2 regions of the Brassicibacter mesophilus genome follow, and region 2 is predicted to be linked to the other one. Evidence: riboswitches for the same ligand, from Rfam matches in the RefSeq annotation. Region 2 holds a riboswitch; the other holds the start of a gene.
What was found. A riboswitch is a leader RNA that binds a small molecule or an ion and turns the genes downstream of it on or off. The one in region 2 is predicted to bind cyclic di-AMP.
Positions count from the first base shown of each region.

Region 1 (8,371 bases), on a different contig from region 2:
TGCCTTACTATATTTTTAGGTAATAGGTAAGCTTTTATATTCCAAATAAGAGACTTAATCAATACATACACTCTATACTGCTTTAATCCACCAGCAGTGGAACCTGCACCTCCACCAATTATCATTAGCACTATTAATACAAAGATACCTACGCCACTCCAATCTCCATATCCTACAGTAGAAAAACCTGTAGTAGATAAAGCAGAAACAGTCTCAAAAATCCCAACTCTTATACTTTTGCCTAAAGATCCATACAACTTATATAAGGAAAAAAAAGACACTAAAGGGATTGAAAGTGACAATATAAAAAACATAAACCTTATCTCTCCAATTTTAAAAAACTTTTTAATTTGACCCTTTAGAAGAATAAAATGTGCTGCAAAGTTTATGGTTCCCAATATCATTAATATTATAGTTATAAGTTCAATTGCAAAGCTATTATATTCTCCAATACTTCCAACCCTAGTAGAAAAGCCACCAGTTGATAAAGCGGCAATAGAATGATTGATTGCATCAAACCAAGGCATTCCTGCTAAAATGTAAAGAACAATTCCCGCTACAATATAGCTTGAGTATATAGCCATAATTAACTTTGTTGATTTAGCAACATCAGGAAGCAATTTATCAGATCTTCCTTCCGCATTATATAATCCTAATCCATGGGGACCAATTATTGCGGATAGCATAACAACAGCTAAACCTGCTCCTCCAAAAAATTGCATTAAGCTTCTCCATAATAGGAACATATTGCTAGTCTTTGCTACATCTACTACAGATAATCCAGTTGTTGTCCAACCGCTTACAGCTTCAAAAATTGCCTGAGTAAAATTAAGTTGTTTTGATAAAATAAAAGGTAATGCCGAAATTACTACCGTTATAAACCATGATAGAATAACTATCGTTCCACCCTCTTGAAGAGTAAGAGTAGCTTGCTTAACAGTTTTTATCTTGAGCCTTAACACATATCCTATAATAATTGCAATAGCTGAAGGAATAATAAAGTATAGTGCTTGATCTACTTCGGTTCTATATATAGGTAATATCAGCAATGGTAATAGCAAAGCTATTCCTACACCTAATATCATCGTTCCTAAATAGCCAATTATTAATTGGTATCTTTCCTTTAGTTGTTCAACATATATCATAACTAATCAATCCTTCCCCTAATTATCCTTAAGGTCTCTGATTGTACCACTGGCAAAGATAAAATAATAAGCTTATCTTCATTCATTATAACTGTATTACCCCTTGGTATAACTGCATTCCCACTTCTAATAATACATCCTACTATTGAATCCTTAGGCAATTCAATTTCGCTAAGTTTTTGACCAAGTATTGGAAAGCTATCATTTATCTCAATCTCCATTATAGCTACCTTTCCCTCTTCAATAGGGATAAGATTTGTTATATCATCTACAGAAATTTTCTGTTCTATTAATGATGAAATAATATTAGCTGTACTTACAACAGTATCTACACCTAGTCTCTTAAATATCTGTATATTCTTAGGATCATTAACTATAGCAAAAGTCTTCTTTACTTTAAATATCATTTCAGAAACCTGACATACTACTAGATTATCAGCATCTTTGGGAGTTAATGCTATGACAATATTAGAATACGCCGCTCCAGCATCCTCTAGAATATAGGGTTTAGTCCCATCACCATGAACAATGTTTGCTCTACTATGAATTCTAGCAAGCTTTCTGCAATATTCTTCATCACTATTCACTATGGTTACGTTATAACCCTTTGAAACAAAAGATTTAGTAAGGAAATGAACTTCCTTACCTCCTCCCACAATAATTATATTCATTACTAATCCTCCATTTCTTTTCCAACAATTATATTCTTAAACTCAATTGCTGATAAAATCGTTGGGCAAATTGTCTGGATGTCTAGCTCTTCGTATACTCTCTGTCTTGATGGCTCAAATAGCCTAGCAATAACCTTTGGCACATTATAGATTGTCTTAGCTATTTGAGCTATCATAATGTTTGTATTGTCATCATTTGTAGTAGTAACAACTACATCAGCTTTATCTATTTTTGCCTCTAGTAATGTTTCTTCTTCTAAAGCATCTGCCTCTATAGTAAATCCGCTAAAATCATCTGAAAGCCTGTGAAAAGAATGTTGATCCTTATCAATAACTACCACACTTTTCCTTTCTTTTGAGAGCAAACTGGCTAGATGAGAGCCCAATCTTCCACAACCAATAATAACTATATATTCATCTTTTTCTCTATTCTTCATTATTCACTCCCCCTAGATTAATACCAGCTCTCGTATATCTCATTTGAGCTGTTCTTTCTAGGTTTTTCTCTGCAGGCTTATAAGTTGGATCTAAAGCTAGTGCAGCTCTATAATGCTTTTGTGCTTGAATAATATCTCTTTTATACTCAGCTAAAACACCTAGAAGATTATGGGGCTCAGGAGAATTAACATCTTTAGATATAGATTTTTTTAGAAATTCTTCAGCCTTATCAATTTCCTTTAGCAAAATACATTTTTTTGCAAACTCTATTGTTTCTTTAAAAGTTTCTACCTTATTTTCTTTTAACTCTCTTCTGTCAAGAACATTTCTTACTATTTCTCTTATTTCATCAGGAGTAAATGGTTTGCTGATGAAATCTATAGCCCCTAGTTTCATTGCCTCTACAGCCTTTTCTATTGTCCCATATGCTGTCATCATAATAACGTCTATATTGTGATGAGTTTCTCTAATTTTCTGTAAAACTTGCATACCTGTTAATCCAGGCATCTTTATATCTAAAAGTACTAAATCATACTGATTTTCTTGCATTTTCACTAGTCCTTCTTCACCATTAACAGCTAAGTCTATCTCATAATTTTCACCAATAAGACATTGTTTTAAAGTCATTCTAATATTCTTTTCGTCATCAACAACTAAAATTTTTTTATTCATCTTTTATTCCTCCTCAAAATATTTAATTAATAGGTCTTTAACCTGCTGATGTGTAAATGGCTTAATAAGATAGTCTATTCCTCCCACGTCATAAGCTCTTTTAATATCTTCTTCCTGAGTTTTTGCACTCATGAATATTATCGGAATATGTGAAGTATCCATTTCTTCCTTTAGTGCTTCACATACTAAATACCCATTCATCTTAGGAAGTAAAATGTCTAGTAAGACTACATTAGGCATATACTCATGTGCTACCTCTATTGCATCAAGTCCATTCACAGCTACTCTTACATCATATCCCTCTTTAACAAGAAACATTTTTAATGATAATACTATGTTTTTTTCATCTTCTACTATTAATATCTTTTTCATATCGAGCCCCCTCTATCATACACCTATATATAAAGTAAAATAGAAAGTACTACCTTCTCCTATTTTGCTATTGACCCAGATTTCCCCACCATGAGCATTAATTATTTCTTTGCTTATTGCTAATCCTAATCCTGTTCCCCCTGATGAATCTCCATTTTCATCTTTCACCTGTACAAATTTGCTAAATACCTTATCTTGGTAATCTTCAGGTATCCCTTTCCCATTATCTGAGACAGATACTAGAATCTTATTTGTTGTTTCCTTTGCCATGATCTCTATTTTGCCTGTTCCATCTCTAGGAGTATACCTTAATGCATTTCCAATAAGATTTGTTAACACCCATGATATCTTATTAAAATCGGCTTTAACTTTAGGTAAGGCTTCTTTTATATCAATATTTATTGAAATGTTCTTATCCTTTGCTTGCATATGGAATGGTTTAGCAGCATAATCAACAATTTTTCCTATGTCATTTAATTCAATATCCATATGAACTTTACCTGACTCCAATCTAGATAAATCTAGAAGATCACTTACAAGATTTTTCAACCTTTCATTATCCTCTTTAACTGCATTTAGTAACTCTTCTTGATCTTTATTGATAGTACCGGGTATTTTGTCTAGCATTAATCCTACAGCCATACTAATTGAGGTCAATGGTGTTCTAAATTCGTGAGATACGGTTGAAACAAAGTCTGATTTCATTTGATCAATCTCTTTAAGCTTTGTAATATCCTGCATAAGAGTTACAACACCTACACTATCACCATCCCTATCTTTAATAGGCTTAGCATTTATTCTATAGTGTTTTATTTTTTCATCAACATTAGTAGTGATATCTATATATTTTTTATGATCATTTATATTTTCTAAATTCTTAAACTTGTCAATTATCTCAAATATTTCTTCTCTTTTTATTACTTCTAGAAAATGCTTACCTAATACATTCTTTTCTCTAATACACAAACTTTTTTCTGCAGCTCTATTAACCAACAGTAATCTATTATTTTCATCTGTAACAATAATTCCATCACTGATACTTTCAACTATTGCTTCTGCTTTTTGTTTTTCTTTCATTAGCTTTTTAATATTTAGTAATTCATATGTTTTTAACTTTTCTGACATGATATTAAATTCCCTTGCTAATTCACCTATTTCATTATCACTAGTTATATCTAATTGTTGGCTATAATCACCTTCTGATATTTTTTTGATTTTATCCTTTAAGTTATATATTGGTTTGACTATGTTGTTTGTTAAATAGAATGCAAAAATCAGTCCTACTAAAATTGTTGTTAGTGATACAAATGACGTTGAAAAAGTAGCGCCCTTCGATATTTTGTGTGCTCTGTCCTTACGAATAATCATTCCATCTTGGTTTAAGTTCTGTAAGTTTCTACATTCAGTTTTAGTTTTCTCAAAGGTAGGAAGTATTTGATTATAGTAATAAGTTCTGGCCTCTTCTATTCCTTGGTTCTCTTGAATGCTAATTAATTCATCATATTCATTTAGATACTCAATATATATCTTATTGATCTTTTCAATAATTTCTTTCTCTCCAGGTTCTGTAATATTGTCTTGTGCTCTTGACAACCATTTCAAAAACTCTACTTCATTTTCTTGGAAAATTTTTGTAGTAGTAGAGTTATCACCAAACATATACGCAAGCTCAGCACTATCTTGCCTCTCTATTGCAACTGTCATATTTTGTGCAGCTTCTATGCTTCTATAATTTGAGTACATAATATTTTCAATTGAATCACTTAATCTGTTAAAATTGGTTATCGCCCAGATACTATTAGCTACCAATACAATAAATATAAGAATAAAGATTCCTAGCATTTTAAATTTTATGCTCCTTTTCATTACTTCACCTTCTTTTATAGTAAATTTACAAAAAACAAAAAAACCATGAGAAGTCATGGTTTTAAATATGCGCCATCGGCTCCCCTTTCAACGCTTACGAGGTTAGCTGTCGGGCTCGGATTGAAAGAGTTATCCTATCCATCTCTGGAATTCGCCCCATAATTTTGGGTCCCCCGCTTCATAAAGAACTCAGCGATATTTATTCAATTTTTAATATTGCTAATTATATACCTATAAAAAATATCAGTCAAACACCATTTATGCCTTTATTCTAACAAATAACTGCTTATAAACGATTAGTTAAAACTTATGCTAAATTATAGTGTATATATCTTAATTTTCCTTTATCATAGTTAATTATTCTGAGCTACTTCCTATTAATTCTTTGAATGTTTGAACCCATTTTATCCTATCCCTCCAACTCTAAGTTGGAGGAAAATATGCTGTTTTTAAAATTAATCATACAGCAGAAGCAGTTCAGAAAGCGTGGATTGATATTTTCCCAGAATTATCAAGACAAGGATATCAATTTGATAAAGAAAGGCCAATCATCGAAAGGTATATAGTCGAAATAGTTAATAATCATTGTTGTGAAATTTGTGTACCCGTATATTAAAATAGTAATTGGGTATATTTCAAATTTATCAGCGAGATAGAGTCTGTAAATAACTTTGTGTCTAAGAAAGTTATTTACAGACTCTTGTTGACAGTTCCATAAATAGAATACATCAAATAAGTTGTTATGAAATATACTTTCTCTCACATCCAAAGCTCATCTCAAATTTTATTACCTCTAATGCTCTATTAGTAGAAAATCATGTTTAATGTGCTTGATTTACTCTAAACTACTCTTAACCTCATCTATAAATTCAATTACAGCTTCTTTTGTCGTTGCCCATGAAGTAACCAGTCTAATAGCTAATCTATTGTCGTCTATTTTCTGCCAATTATAAAAGCTAAACTTCTTCTCTAATCTTTCAATTTGTTTGTTTTCTAGAATAGGAAATATTTGATTGGTTGGTGAATTGATTAAAAACTCACAACCAGCTTTTTTTAGCCCTTTAGTCAAAAGATTTGCCATTTCATTAGCATGAGCTGCAAGTTCAAAATAAAGATTATCTTCAAATAATTTTTCAAATTGTATCCCCAATATTTTTCCTTTAGCAAGAAGTGCGCCTTTTTGTTTTATATGATATCTAAACTCTTGTTTTAAATTTTCACTTTTTATTATTAAAGCCTCACCAAGAAGAGCTCCATTTTTAGTTCCACCAATAAAAAATGCATCTGTAAAATTAGCCATATCTGTCAATGTTAAATTAGCCTCTTTAACACATAAAGCAGAACCTAATCTTGCACCATCAACATATAAAACAAGATTATTAAATTTACAAAATTCACTTATAATTTTAAGTTCTTTTTTGGTGTATACTGTTCCTAATTCTGTTGGATTAGAAATATATACAAGCTTAGGTTTTACAAGATGTTCATCTATATGAAAATTTAACACTTCTTGTATTTTATCAATAGTTATCTTTCCATCATTTGAATCTATAGTAATTACTTTATGTCCTGTACATTCAATTGCACCAGCTTCATGAACCGCAATATGTCCTGTATTAGCACTAATACAAGCTTCATACGGCCTTAAAAAAGCTCCAATTGCTATTAGATTTGTTTGAGTTCCTCCTGATATAAAGTGAACATCAGTATTTTCATCTCCTATTAGTTCTTTTATTTGATGAATTGCATTTTTTGTATGATTATCATTTCCATAGCCATCTTCTTGAATCATATTTGACTCAACTAGAGCATTCAAAATTCTTGGATGTGCACCTTCACTATAATCATTTTTAAAACTATACATTGTAATTCTCCTTTCATCACTAAGTTTTTAATCATTCCAGTATTAATTTATTAGATTAATCAATTGTACCCCTCTTATTCATATTTGTTGTATAGTATGAGGAAACATATTGCAAAAAATTGTTCATTAAAATTACCATATCTTATCCAACTTATCAGAATAGAATTGTATTGCTTTTTTGTAATTTTTTATATTTTCATCTAGGGATGTTTGGGCTAAGTTGGTTAGCAGAATTTCCATCGATTTTGAATGTTCATTTAAGTTATATAAGGTCATCGCATAGAACACTTGCATAGCCCTATCCTCAGTAAATTTAGCTAAACCTTTCTCAAGGACTTCTTTTGATTTTTGATACTGTCCTAATGTTCTATATGTACTGCCCAAACCTAAAAAAGCACCTTGTAAGTCCTTCTCTGGCAAACCAATTGAAATAGCTTTTTCATAATAAGGTACTGCTTCTTTTTCTAGACTCAGTACATCAAAACTCCAGGCACATTGATAATTTATTACTGAACTATCTGGATAGATGTCTGCAAGCTTTACTAAAATTTCATTTGATTCTCTTAATTTTCCTTCTTTCCTTAATTCAATTGCCATTTCTAATTCTTTCATAATTCATCTCTCCTTAATATTTTATCCCGTATTACAAATATACGCTAATTTATACTATCAATTTAAATACAAGATTCTGGATTATCAACACCTAACAAAATATTTTTTAAGGTTAGTATAACATAATATTGAATAGTCTTAATATTATTAAACCAATTAACATAATCTGATATCATTAATTTTAGTTATTCTAGGCTTTCATAATGGTAGCTTTATTAACCTTTACTTTGTTTTTTCTAATTTCATAGTTATTTCTACTTGCTTTGAGTATTTCAATGACTTTAGAATTTATTTATTCAACTATAAATCGACTTTTGATTCATAGTAATAAATACTTCTAGAAAGTTGCAGGACTTTACATATTGCTAATACAAGGTATAAGGATCATGAAATAATTATTCTATACTTATTACATAGTTAAGGTTGTCAATTCTATACTTAATTAATCTCTTTTCATATTTATTAAACTCTTTTTCTAATTTTTCTATATCAGAATAATATTCGTCCTCTATCTCTCTATTTTGTTCATCAGTAAATTCACCCATTAGCTTTTCTTTTTGACTATAATTTTCAAACATAAGGTCTCCAATAACAATTTTACCATTATCTTTTAATACTCGTATCATTTCTTTTATGGCAAGGCTTTTTTCTGCGTCATTCAAATGATGAAACGCATAGGTTGAAACTATAATATTAAATTCCTTATTGTCAAATGGTATTTTTAGAAATTC
Region 1 covers NZ_JBNPXI010000012.1:63,092-71,462, forward strand. The annotation lists gene HNR33_RS13150 (TrkH family potassium uptake protein) at 1-1,145, opposite strand, end outside; gene HNR33_RS13155 (potassium channel family protein) at 1,148-1,816, opposite strand; gene HNR33_RS13160 (potassium channel family protein) at 1,819-2,253, opposite strand; gene HNR33_RS13165 (response regulator) at 2,243-2,926, opposite strand; gene HNR33_RS13170 (response regulator) at 2,930-3,298, opposite strand; gene HNR33_RS13175 (ATP-binding protein) at 3,314-5,164, opposite strand; cyclic di-AMP (ydaO/yuaA leader) riboswitch at 5,241-5,369, opposite strand; gene HNR33_RS13180 (hypothetical protein) at 5,655-5,780, shown strand; gene HNR33_RS13185 (threonine aldolase family protein) at 6,000-7,028, opposite strand; gene HNR33_RS13190 (tetratricopeptide repeat protein) at 7,161-7,640, opposite strand; gene HNR33_RS13195 (MerR family transcriptional regulator) at 8,036-8,371, opposite strand, start outside.
Region 1: it holds a riboswitch for cyclic di-AMP, as region 2 does, so the genes downstream of both, HNR33_RS13175 (ATP-binding protein) here and HNR33_RS01500 (cell wall hydrolase) in region 2, are expected to answer to the same signal.

Region 2 (8,371 bases):
AGTAATCACAGTAATTAAATCAAGCTGCGGAATAATAGCTAGATACTGTCCCCCATATCCTAAAGCAAATATTATTTTAATATTCTTTCTATCCATTACCCACCAGTGATATCCATACTTCATCATTCCTTGGACATCTATATGAGGCTTAGTAGAATTAATTATCCATTCCTTTGATACTACCTGTTTATTTTCCCAAATACCGTTATTTATAATCAGATAACCTATTTTAGCTAAATCTCTAGACTTAAAAGATAATCCAAAGCCACCAATATTAATTCCTTGACTATCAATATCCCATTGTCTTTTTCTAGTCCATTTAGTGCTATTTAAATAATAAGTCTTATTTATTTCAGTATCTCTTATACCTTCTACTCCAATGCTTTGTAATAAAAATTTATTAGCAAAATCCTGAGTTCTCATGCCTATTGCCTTTGTTATAATTACAGATAATAAATGTGAAACACCACTGTTATACTCAAATTTTCCAATTCTGTCTCTATTTAAAGGTATATTCAATATATACTTAATCCAGTCACTACTTTTAATCATATTCTTAAGCAAAGGTTCTTTAAAATCAGCACTTTCCCACTCAAATCCGGCACCCATCTTTAATAGATGAGATATTGCTATCTCCCCTATCAATGAGTTGCCTATATCATTTTCGTATTCAGGTAAGAACTCTATGAGTTTTTGATTCACATTTTTAATATATCTTTTTTCTATAGCTATCCCTATAAGCAAGGAAATGATACTTTTAGTTATTGAATTCACAGGATTTAAAGTGTTTGCATCTGTACCGTTATAGTATTCTTCAAAAACTAAATACCCATTTCTAATTACTAGAAAGCTATTAACATGCTTCAAATTTTTAACTATCTCTCTATCAGCACTTATAAACTTATCATAATTCATTCCTACTTTTTGTGGTTCAAGTTTTATCCAGTCGTTTGTGGGCCAGTTATCTCTCATAATATAGCTAATCACTGCCTTCTTTATTGTTTTTTACTGTTTACTAGAATATGGACTGTTGGACTATCAAGCACCATTTTCGCAACCTCATACACTTCGTTTCCACTAATATGATCTAATGCTTTCATGTCCTCATTAAAAGCATAAATGTTTTTCCCTGTTAATTTTTGATGCAAGACATAATTACATAATCCTTCTGAATCTTCTAACATAGAGGCTATACCAGTTTTCATTACTTTCTTCATTAAAAGAATATTTCTATCATCAATTATTATTTCCCTATTAATTATCCCACTAATACATTTATCTATTGTCTCTTTCGCCTCGGCTACATCATTTTCTCCTACAGCAGTGTAAATATATAGTGTTTTTATCCAATCTGTTACATCCATCTCAGAGTATACGTCGTATGCTAATCCTTTATCTTCTCTCAAAGCTCTAAACAATATAGAGTTCGCGCTCTCTCCAAACTTATGATTAAGAATTTCTAAAGCTAGTTCCTCATCTCTATTGAGTCCATAAAATGTATAGAGATATACCAAGGTATTTTGCTCAATGTCTTTTCTATATGTTGTTTTTTCAACATGTCTATTCTTCTCTATTATTACTGGCTTTTCTACTACTGTCTTACTCTTCCAACTGTCAAAATACTTCTCCACCATTTCCTTCACTTCCTCATGACTAAAAGAAGACACAATACTAATAACACAATTATTAGGAACATAATGTGCTTTATAAAATTCTTCAAGCTGTTTCTTAGTAAGCTTTTTAACTGTTTTTTCAGTTCCTACAATATCATATTTTAAAGGACTATTTGAAAATGCAATATTGTTAGTCATATTGAAGCTATAGTGCTCTATGTCATCTGCACTATTTCTTATTTCAGCTAATATAACTCCACGTTCTTTTTCTATTTCATGTACAGGAAACGTCGAGTTTATAATAATATCTGATAGAAGTTCTACTGATGCTTCCAGTTCCTCACACAGTGCTGTAATAGCAAATACTGTTGCAGTATATGTAGTGTATGCGTTATACGACCCTGCTCTATCTTCAAAATCTTGATCTATTTTACTATTATCTCTTAATTCTGTACCCTTAAATAACATATGTTCAATGAAATGACAAATCCCTTTTTCTTCAAAATCTTCGTTTATAGCTCCAACATTTACACCTACATGAATAGAAGAAATTTCAGTATCTTTATGAATCGATACTAGTTTTAGTCCGTTTTCTAAAATATGTTCTTTCGAATTAAAAACCTGTTCCATCATTATGCCTACCCCTAATCTATTTATTAAATATTTTTTATCAATTTTAATACTATACTATCTTTTACTATTTACTATGACTATAAATAGTATATCATTAACTATTGTAGCATATATTGATGCCTTAGAAATACTTTTTTAATTATCGCAAAAAATCAGACACTAACTTTATCTCTGCGTTAATATTAAAGATAAGATTAGTGTCTGATATAAACATAATAATCGAATATATAATATTTTATGGATGAAACTACTTTAATTCTTCGTTAATATAGTCTATAACTTTTTCAGCATGCCCTTTTGCTCTAACATTTCTAAATTCTTTGACTAAAACTCCTTCTTTATCAATTAAAAATGTTGACCTTTCAGTACCTAAATATTCTTTTCCATATAACTTCTTTAGCTTAAGGACATCATACATTTTATGAACCTCTTGCTCTTCATCACTCAGTAAAATAAATGGCAAGCCTAGTTTTTCAATGAATTTTGTATGGGACTTTATGCCATCCCTGCTTATACCAATAACTATAGTATCAGTTGATTCTATTTTATCATAATTGTCTCTAAACTCTGAAGCTTCGACGGTACATCCAGGTGTATTATCTTTTGGATAAAAGTATAATACAACATTTTTATTGCCTTTATAATCAGCAAGAGAAATATGATTTCCATTGGCATCAGGAAGTCTAAAGATAGGAGCCTTGTCTCCTACTATTGATCTATTATTTTCAGTCATCTCTACCACCTCATAATTTAATATGTATTTTCTTTATACCCTTGTATAGCTGAATATAACATAATTATCTTTTATAAATATCACGTGTTAAATAAAAATATTTGGGTATAAATAAGTGGCAATAATATTTTTTATTCGAGGAGGTAATTAATATGAAGACTTTTTTATGCAAAGTATGCGGTCACACAGCAACAGGAGAAGAACCACCTATGTATTGTCCTATTTGTTATGCTTATAAGGATGAATTTGTAGAAATAGATAAAAATGATGCTCCTGGATACTAAAAACAGCTTCAAATGAAGCTGTTTTTTTATGAATTACAAAAATAATAAGACAACTCCTGTTACTGTAATTATAGCTCCTATTATCTCTTTAAGACTTACCTTTTCCTTAAATACTAATATTGACACAGGAATTATCATCACTGGTACCACAGATGTTATAGTTGAAGCAACACCTGTGGTAGTATGTTGTATAGCAATAAGTGAAAATGAAACCCCTAAGAAAGGACCGAAAATTGATCCTATTGTAATACTTGTCATAGCCCTCAAGTTAGTAAATGCAGTTTTTAATCCACTCCATTTCCTCATTACAATAAACAACACTGCAAATCCACACAATCCACTTATTATTCTAATTTGTGTAGCTGCAAAAGGATTTAAATTCTGCATACCAATTTTGCTAAATATCAATCCTAGTGATTGCCCTATAGCTCCTACAAACGCAAAAATTATTCCCTTTATAGAATGTGAAAATTCAAACCTCCTGCTATCTGATTTTCTTACTAATACAACAAGAGCTATGCCAGAAATAGTTATAGCCATACCGATCATATTAGTAATGCTAATCATCTCTCTCATAATAATATATCCAAGTAATGCTGTAATCGGTGGTGATAATGCCATTATAAGCATCGAAATCCTTGAACCAATTTCTACATAAGCTTGAAACAAGAACAAATCTCCAATAAAAAATCCTATAACTCCTGATATGCTAAGCCATATCCATGAATTAGTTGAAGCATCAAGTGGGAAAAGCATTCCTCTAGTAAAATAAGTGAATATACTAATTAGAACAAAGCCAATCATCAATCTTATAAAATTTACTGATAATGATCCTACCTTTTTCCCTGCCATTTCAAAAGCAGCTGCTGTAACAGTCCAAAATAAAGCTGTAATAAGTGCAGCCATTTCACCAATATGTGATTCTATCATGGTCTACCTCTCTTTATAATCTATATAATTTAATAATATGTATATAAAGATATAATACATTATTTATTTGTTTTTTGAAATAGGACTTATACTGTTTTAAAAACAGTACTATTCTATTAGTCTGATAATAAATTATAAGTGACATAGTCACTCCTCGTCTCATAATATATATTGACAATAAATAAAGGAGGTTATGAAAATGATGCCTTACTATGGATATATGCAACCTGAAATGTCTTACCCATATATGACATATCCTTTTGCTCCACCTAGTGCAGGTGACCCACCACCTATATTAAGCGATAGACCTACTGAGATAAGGATTACTGCATTCAAAGAGCTTACAGGTTATCCAAACTATGGAAATCCAAGTGGAAATGCAGATATTCTCTATACCGGAAATACTGGCCAATGGACATTACTAATACCACCTCAAATTTTTGTTACTGGCAACTACAGAGCACGCCTAATTATCCGTGCAGTATTAGATGATCATTCTAATGTACCTGAACGTCAATATTCAGCAACAATATCAATAAATGGCACAGTTGTACATCGGGGACGAGTTCCTCTAGAGCATGGTCGTCCTGCTGGACAAAAATTTACAAACTGGAAGGACTTAACGTTTAATGTTCCAAATTTGAGGAGAACTAATAGAGTACAAATCGTAAATACTTCAAACACAGGAAATTATGATTGGATTGGGCTAGACTGGATGGAAATGAGACTAATTCCTAGATAAGAGTAATGCTAAAAGGGTCTGTCGAACAACGAACTAAGCAGTTCGTTTGCAACAGGCCCTTTTTTATTTCCTTTTCTAAATATACATGTAAAATGTATAGACTACATAATAATGCAAATACTCAAATTAAGAATAAAGTTACTAAAATTAGCTATCATTTTCTATTCATTAATTGTATAATTTAATAGTAGGTTTTATTACCTAGTGCTAATATTGGATAATAATATATAGGAGGTATAAAAATATATGAATTTGCCAAATCTAAAAATCGGAAATCTCGTAGCAAGAGTTCCTATTGTTCAAGGTGGTATGGGTGTAGGAATTTCTTTATCAAACTTAGCTGGTCATGTCTCATTAAATGGTGGCATTGGAGTAATATCTGGTGTTGAAATTGGTTTTAACGAGCCAGATTACTTTAAAAATAAGAAAGAAGCTAATATTCGAGCATTAAAAGCTCATATAAGAAAAGCTAAAGAGATATGTAGCAATGGGATTATAGGCGTAAACTTGATGACCGTACTCAACAACTTCGAAGAAATGGTTAAAGAGTCGGTTAAAGAAAAAATAGATATCATATTTTCAGGGGCTGGACTTCCACTAAGTCTCCCTAAGTTCACAAAAGGAACTGAGACAAAAATAGTTCCGATTGTTTCTTCAGGAAGAACCGCATCAATAATATGTAAAAGTTGGGATAAGCATTATCAAGTTATTCCTGACGCAGTTGTTGTAGAGGGTCCTAAAGCAGGTGGACATCTTGGATTTTCTAAAGAAGAACTAAATGAACCAGCATATCAGTTAAACAAACTATTGCGTGATGTATTAAATGCAATAAAGCCTTATGAAGAAAAACATAGAAAGAAAATACCTGTTATAGCAGGTGGTGGTATTTTCAACGGAAAAGATATAGCTGAGCTAATAAAAGCTGGTGCATCTGGAGTTCAGATAGGAAGCAGATTCGTTGCTACTCATGAGTGTGATGCCTCAGAAGGGTTTAAGCAAGCATATATAGAGTGTAAATCTGAGGATATTGAAATAATTCAAAGTCCTGTTGGTATGATTGGTCGTGCGATATCAAATGATTTCTTAAACGAGGCTAAAGCAGGATTAAGAAAGCCAATAAAATGCATTACTAACTGTTTAAAGCCATGTAAACCTGCTGAAGTGCAGTATTGTATAGCTAGTGCATTGATTAATGCACAAAAAGGAAAATTAGCATCTGGGTTCGCTTTTGCCGGTGTAAATGCCTACCGAATAGATAGAATAGTTTCAGTAAAGGAGTTAATCGACGAACTAGTTACTGAAGCAGAGCTTAACTTAAAATAATATAGTTAACAATAATGGTAAAAATCAATTTAACCTAGTTTAGCATAATGCAAATAATATTCAATTTATAGTAAACAATCAATAAAGCCTTAATTCTAAAAGAGTTAAGGCTTTTATAATTGTTAGTACAGATAGCTATTTGTGCCAATTTTTTGAATTAGTTGACATAACATTGTCAAGTCTATATAATGTTACATATGCAAAGTCACTGCGCTTGCTGAATCCTGGAATACTCAGGTACGGAGGAACCATTATAGGGGTTAATCCATACATGTTATGGTAGGGAGCCTTCTATCCCGAACCCGTCAGCTAACTTCGGAAGCAATCAAAAGGAAGGAGTGTTTAGTGCATGAAAATATATTTAAAGAGGATAGTATCTTTATTCCTCGTACTATTATTAATCTCATTTAACATAGCAGGTGCATATGCTGCCCAAGGTCAAGCAAGTCCATATGTGACATTAAAGTTTGGTAGCAGAGGAAGCGAAGTATCAAAATTACAACAAGCTCTTAATAACAAAGGTTTTTCAGCTGGAGCTGTTGATGGAATCTATGGCCCAAAAACCGAAAAGTCAGTTATCAATTTTCAGAAAGCAAATAAAATCACTATCGATGGAATAGCTGGTAAGCAAACTCAATCTTTGCTATATGCAGTTAGTGCAACTCGAGAGACGACCCTAAGTAGAAATACTTCTTCAGTTGATATATACTGGCTTTCTCGAATAATTGAAGCTGAAGCTGGAGCTGAACCGTACAATGGAAAAGTATCAGTAGGAAATGTAATATTAAACAGAGTAATTTCAAGCGACTTCCCTAATACTGTAAAAGAGGTTATATTTGAAGATTACAAAGGAATTCCTCAGTTCAGCCCTGTTGCAGAAGGTACTATATATAATACTCCTTCTCAGGCAAGTGTAAACGCTGCAAATGACGCTTTAAATGGTGTAAGACCAGTTGGAAGTGCAACTTATTTTTTCAATCCCGATAAAGCAGAAGGAAAATGGATTGTAAATAATAAAGCTTATGTTATGAGAATTGGAAATCACGTGTTTTATAAATAAATAATATGAAAGTCCTTGAATAGATTTTATTCTAATCAAGGACTTTTTATATAGGATATTTCATATCATATAGCTCTAACAACAAGCTTACCAAACAGCTCCCTGTTCTCTATAATTTTATAATTAAGTATTTATAGTTTTAGTGTCAAAATAATATATTCATCAATATAATATACTGCATAAGAAGAAGAGATTAAATATGGTCGTATGATAAAAATTAAAAGCTTAATATGATCAAAAATATTAAAAAGGAGATGAAAGGTATGGCTACATCATTATTTAGACTTGTTATGACTGCTGAAACAACAACGACTACTACTAGCAATCCAGCTGTAGAGAAATATTTTTATAAATTTAATTCAGCTCATAGAACTAGTGGCACCATCACAATTCCAGCTGCCAATTTTACGGATGATTCAGGTAACACTATGACTGGAAATCTAACAACTATATCAACAGACAATGGATACTATTTATTAACTGTTAACGGTCAAATACAACAGTCCAGCTTATTTACAGTTGGCGCTAATGGTTCTCAAATTGTTATCACTCAAGCTTCTACAGTTCCTGTTAGTGCACCAATCACATTAGCTGTAAATAATTTTGCGCCAAATTCTACTTCTACAACTACAGTAACAACTTAATAATTAAATCAAAGGATGTGCTGTGATTTGCACATCCTTTTCATATTTATAAGCTACTTTGAAGTAAACACTCTTTAAAACTAATATTATTTATTCTCTGTTTTTCCATCATTATTAACTCGCTATATCGATATTGTTTAAATCCTTCATCTAATCTATACAAAGCATATCCTTTACAAATATAGAAAAATGATGATAAAAATTTAGCTGTTCTATTTTGTTCATCTAGCCATCTCTCTGCTTCTTCTTCCTTTCTCATAATCCATAAACTACTGATAATATAAGCATGAATCACTGAATAAATAGCCTCATCCTCTGATATTTTTAAGAAGAATGTCAACGCTTGATCGAATTGCTGATTCATGAAATGCATCAATCCAATAATATAATTAATAAAATCCTGTTTTTG
Region 2 covers NZ_JBNPXI010000001.1:288,725-297,095, forward strand. The annotation lists gene HNR33_RS01465 (serine hydrolase domain-containing protein) at 1-972, opposite strand, end outside; gene HNR33_RS01470 (M16 family metallopeptidase) at 996-2,246, opposite strand; gene bcp (thioredoxin-dependent thiol peroxidase) at 2,494-2,979, opposite strand; gene HNR33_RS01480 (rubredoxin-like domain-containing protein) at 3,132-3,263, shown strand; gene HNR33_RS01485 (DMT family transporter) at 3,297-4,193, opposite strand; gene HNR33_RS01490 (hypothetical protein) at 4,393-4,935, shown strand; gene HNR33_RS01495 (NAD(P)H-dependent flavin oxidoreductase) at 5,182-6,258, shown strand; cyclic di-AMP (ydaO/yuaA leader) riboswitch at 6,464-6,597, shown strand; gene HNR33_RS01500 (cell wall hydrolase) at 6,608-7,318, shown strand; gene HNR33_RS01505 (DUF4183 domain-containing protein) at 7,582-7,962, shown strand; gene HNR33_RS01510 (glycosyltransferase) at 8,009-8,371, opposite strand, start outside.